DNA from 2 places in the Streptomyces sp. B8-7 genome. Region 1 is predicted to be linked to the other one. Evidence: riboswitches for the same ligand, from Rfam matches in the RefSeq annotation. Region 1 holds a riboswitch; the other holds the start of a gene.
What was found. A riboswitch is a leader RNA that binds a small molecule or an ion and turns the genes downstream of it on or off. The one in region 1 is predicted to bind glycine.
Positions count from the first base shown of each region.

Region 2: linked by a shared signal. The riboswitch ahead of gcvP (aminomethyl-transferring glycine dehydrogenase) and the one ahead of gcvT (glycine cleavage system aminomethyltransferase GcvT) in region 1 are both predicted to bind glycine.

Region 1 is NZ_JBYRRL010000005.1:724,746-727,132, reverse strand. It holds gene AC5K6T_RS27310 (AAA family ATPase) at 442-1,110, opposite strand; glycine riboswitch at 1,290-1,383, shown strand; glycine riboswitch at 1,384-1,519, shown strand; gene gcvT (glycine cleavage system aminomethyltransferase GcvT) at 1,567-2,387, shown strand, end outside.
Region 2 is NZ_JBYRRL010000003.1:1,072,845-1,075,231, reverse strand. It holds gene AC5K6T_RS19840 (PRC-barrel domain-containing protein) at 216-590, opposite strand; glycine riboswitch at 706-800, shown strand; gene gcvP (aminomethyl-transferring glycine dehydrogenase) at 978-2,387, shown strand, end outside.

The DNA.
Region 1 (2,387 bases):
GCCATGGTGCTGCCGTGGTCCTGCCGTGGTCCTGCTGAAGTCCTGCTGTGGCTGAAAAGGCTAACGCGTGCCGGTCGCGGCCCGTTCGGGCCGCCCGGCCCGCCGGAGCCGGACGCCGGAGGGGGCCGGACGGCGGAAGCGGGGCCGGACGCCGGAGGGGGCCGGACGCCGCGGGACCGGACGGTGAAGGCGGGACCGGACGACGAAGGCGGAGCAGCCCGGCGGCGGGCATCCGCCCGGGGAAGCGGAGGCATCCGCCCGGGGAAGCGGAGGCATCCGCCCGGGGAAGTGGAGGCGGCCGCGCGGGAAGGCGGACGGAGCCGCCCGCCGGCAGGCGGCCGCCCGACAGGGCGCGGACGCCCGGTCCGCCGGACCGCCCCGCCGCTCAGCCGCCCCGCCGCCCCGCCGCTCAGCCGCCCCGCCGCCCCGCCGCTCAGCTGCTCAGCCGGTGAACCCGATCCGGCGCAGTGCGTCGGCGGCGTCGCGGTCGAGGAGGACCGCCGAACCGCAGCCGGCCGGGAGTTCACCGGACTCCACGCGGCGCAGCAGCCGGGCGAAGGCGCCGCGGTGGCGCCGGAAGGCGTAGCGGGAGACGCCCCGGCCGCGGGCCCGCTGCCCGGCCAGGGCGTGGCCGGGTGCGACGTCGAGGAGCAGCAGGTGGAGGGTGCCGCCGCGGCGGCGGGCGGCGCGGGACAGCCAGCCGCGCACCCACGACTGGGTGCCGCAGTCGTGCACGACGACGCCCCGTCCCTCGCCGAGGGCGCGGCGCAGGGCGGCGTAGTGGGCGAGGCGGACCAGGGGGCGGTAGAGGGCGTAGGGCAGGAGGCGGGGGGCGCGGGCGTCGAAGCGGTCGCGGGTGTCCTGGGAGTCGATGCGCGACCCGGGCACGGCGCGGCGCATCAGGGTGGACTTGCCGCTGCCGGGCAGCCCGGTGACGACGACGAGGTCGTGCGGGCCGAACAGCAGGGCGTGCGGGCTGCGGCCGGCCCGCTCGCGCAGGTCGCGGACGACGGGGGCGGGCCGCGCGGGGCAGGCGTCGCGGGGCGGGGCGAGGCGCTGGGCGGGCAGCGCGAGGGCCGGGCTCGTGGCGTACGGCGTGGTCCTGTTCACCGTGTTCGTCCTCCCCTGGGGCGGGTCGCGGGACCCTTGCCCATCGAGTGTAAAGAGACGGTAATGCGGCGGCCTAGGGATTTCGTGTGCGTACTGCCACAGGCCGGTTACAGATGCGGCCCTGCCGTACCGGGCGGATGCGTGCAATGATGGGCGCGCCTAACTGCATACCGGCCGTTTGAATCCGCGCGGGAGAGTCCCCAGCCTGGCTGGGGCGCCGAAGGAGCAAGTCCCTCCCTTGAATCTCTCAGGCCCCGTTACCGCGCGGGCGAGGCACATCTGAAAAGCGGGCCGCTGCCGGCAGTGGTCCCACCCAAGGTGCAAGCCGTGATCCCTCCGTCCGCCGCCGCACGCGTGTGTACGGACGGTCATGGCGAACCTCTCAGGTTCCGATGACAGATGGGGAGGAACGACCTCGCCTGTCATGTTCTTGGGTTCTTGGGAGACGACCGACCGATGAGCAGTACTGAACTCCGCCACACGGCGCTCGATGCCCTGCATCGTTCGCTGGGCGCGACGATGACCGACTTCGCCGGCTGGGACATGCCGCTGCGCTACGGCTCCGAGCGCGACGAGCACGTGGCCGTGCGCACCAGGGCCGGCCTGTTCGACCTCTCGCACATGGGCGAGATCACCGTGACCGGCCCGCAGGCGGCCGCTCTGCTGGACTTCGCCCTGGTCGGCAACATCGGCGGGGTGGGTGTGGGCCGGGCCCGCTACACCATGATCTGCCGGGCCGACGGCGGCATCCTGGACGACCTGATCGTGTACCGGCTGGGCGAGAGCGAGTACATGGTCGTCGCCAACGCCTCCAACGCCCAGGTGGTGCTGGACGCGCTGGCCGAGCGCGCGGCCGGCTTCGACGCCGAGGTCCGCGACGACCGCGACGCGTACGCACTGCTCGCCGTACAGGGCCCGGAGTCTCCCGGCATCCTGAAGTCGCTGACGGACGCCGACCTGGACAACCTCAAGTACTACGCCGGCCTGCCCGGCACGGTCGCGGGTGTGCCGGCGCTGATCGCGCGCACCGGCTACACGGGGGAGGACGGCTTCGAGCTGTTCGTGCGGCCGGAGCACGCCGTCGAGCTGTGGCAGGCACTGACGAAGGCCGGCGAGGGCGTCGGGCTGATCCCCTGCGGCCTGTCCTGCCGGGACACGCTGCGCCTGGAGGCGGGCATGCCGCTGTACGGGCACGAGCTGACCACGTCGCTGACCCCGTTCGACGCCGGGCTCGGGCGGGTGGTGAAGTTCGAGAAGGAGGGCGACTTCGTCGGCCG
Region 2 (2,387 bases), on a different contig from region 1:
ACGGCCCCGGCCGGACACCGGGACCCGACCCGCAGGGCCCCGGCAGGCTGTCGGTCCGGACGGCGCCTCCGGGGCCCGCTGCGGCCCGGCGGCACCCGGTCCGGGCCGGGTGCCATCGGGCCGGGCGGGAGGCCGGAACGGCTCCCGCCGGAGCCTCCCGCCGGAGCCTCGCGCCGGAAACCGGCCGCCCCGGGGCCGCCGCGGGGCGGGACGCTTCAGCGCGGGTCGTCCTTGCCCGCCACGTTGCCGAAGTCGTGGTCGGGAAGCGGTGGAGGCGCGGTCACGTCCAGGCCGTAGTGGTGGTAGAGCTGGAGTTCCTGTTCAGGGGAGAGGTGCCGGCCCACACCGAAGTCGGGAGCGTCCTTGATCAGGGCCCGCTCGAACGGGACGTGGAGCGTGCCCTCGATCAGTTCGCTGGGCTCCAGGGGCACGAAGGCGTCCCTGGAGAACAGGCCGGTGCGTATGGCCGCCCATTCCGGCACGCCGGTCGCGTCGTCGAGGTAGACCTCGTCGATGGTGCCGATCTTCGTACCGTTGCGGTCGAACGCCTTGCGGCCGATCAGGTTGCGCGGATCGATGTCGGTCTGCACGAGCCCTCCCACGTGGTCGCAACTCATCCGTTAGCACTACGAAAGGGCACAATGGTGAGCATGGCCACTCGAAGGCCCGTGCGGGAGCCTCGCTGGTAGTCTTGCAGACGGCTGCTGACCCCGTGCGGGAGAGTCCTCCGGCGTCACCGGAGGCGCCGAAGGAGCAAATCCTCCCCGGAATCTCTCAGGCCCCCGTACCGCACGGACGAGGTCACTCTGGAAAGCAGGGCGGGCGTCGACGGCTTCCGCTCTCACCGACGGTGAAAGCCGGATGCCCTCGGGCGGTCCGGTGAAGCTCTCAGGTCGAGATGACAGAGGGGGAGGCCGTCGGGGTACCCGCGCCGTGGTACCCCTCGAAGGTCGCGTCAGACCAGGAGGCCTCCGCACATGACCGCCCAGCGCACGCCGCTCTCCGTACTCGAACAGGGCATCCCGTTCGAGCAGCGCCACATCGGGCCCGACCAGGAGGCGCGGGCCAAGATGCTCGCGCAGGTCGGCTACGGCTCCCTCGACGAGCTCACCGCCGCCGCCGTACCGGACGTCATCAAGAACGCCGACGCCCTCGACCTGCCGGGCGCGCGCACCGAGGCCGAGGTGCTCGCCGAGCTCCGCTCGCTGGCCGACCGCAACCAGGTCCTCGGGTCCATGATCGGGCTGGGCTACTACGGCACCTTCACCCCGCCCGTCATCCTGCGCAACGTCATGGAGAACCCGGCCTGGTACACCGCGTACACGCCGTACCAGCCGGAGATCTCGCAGGGGCGCCTGGAGGCGCTGCTCAACTTCCAGACCGTCGTCGCCGAGCTGACCGGACTGCCGACCTCCGGTGCCTCGCTGCTCGACGAGGGCACCGCGGCCGCCGAGGCCATGGCGCTGTCGCGGCGCATGGGCAAGAACAAGAAGGGCCTCTTCCTCGTCGACGCGGACGCGCTGCCGCAGACCGTCGCCGTCATCGAGACCCGCGCGGAGCCCGCCGGAGTCGAGGTCGTCGTCGCCGACCTGAGCCAGGGCATCCCGGCCGAGATCGCCTCCCGCGACATCAACGGCGTGCTGGTCCAGTACCCCGGCGCCTCCGGGGCCGTCCGCGACATCAGGCCGGTCATCGACCAGGCGCACCGGCTCGGCGCGCTGGTCACGGTCGCCGCCGACCTGCTCGCGCTGACCCTGCTGACCTCGCCGGGCGAGCTGGGCGCGGACATCGCGGTCGGCACCACGCAGCGGTTCGGCGTGCCGATGGGCTTCGGCGGCCCGCACGCCGGCTACATGGCCGTGCACGAGAAGTTCGCCCGCAGCCTGCCCGGCCGCCTGGTGGGCGTGTCCGTCGACGCCGACGGGAACAAGGCCTACCGGCTGGCGCTGCAGACGCGTGAACAGCACATCCGCCGCGAGAAGGCCACCAGCAACATCTGCACGGCGCAGGTGCTGCTCGCCGTGATGGCCGGGATGTACGCGGTGTACCACGGCCCCGAGGGCCTGCGCACCATCGCCCGGCGCACCCACCGGTACGCCGCGGTCCTCGCGGCCGGCCTCACGGCCGGCGGCGTGGACGTGGTGCACGGCACCTTCTTCGACACCCTGACCGTCCGTGTCGAGGGCCGGGCCGCCGAGGTCGTCGCCGCCGCGCGCGAGAGGGGGGTCAACCTGCACCTCGTCGACGCGGACCACGTCTCGGCCGCCTGCGACGAGACCACCACCCGGGCGCAGCTGACCGCCGTCTGGGCCGCCTTCGGGGTCGAGGGTGACATCGAGGCACTCGACGCGGCCGGTGCGGACACGCTGCCCGAGGCACTGCTGCGC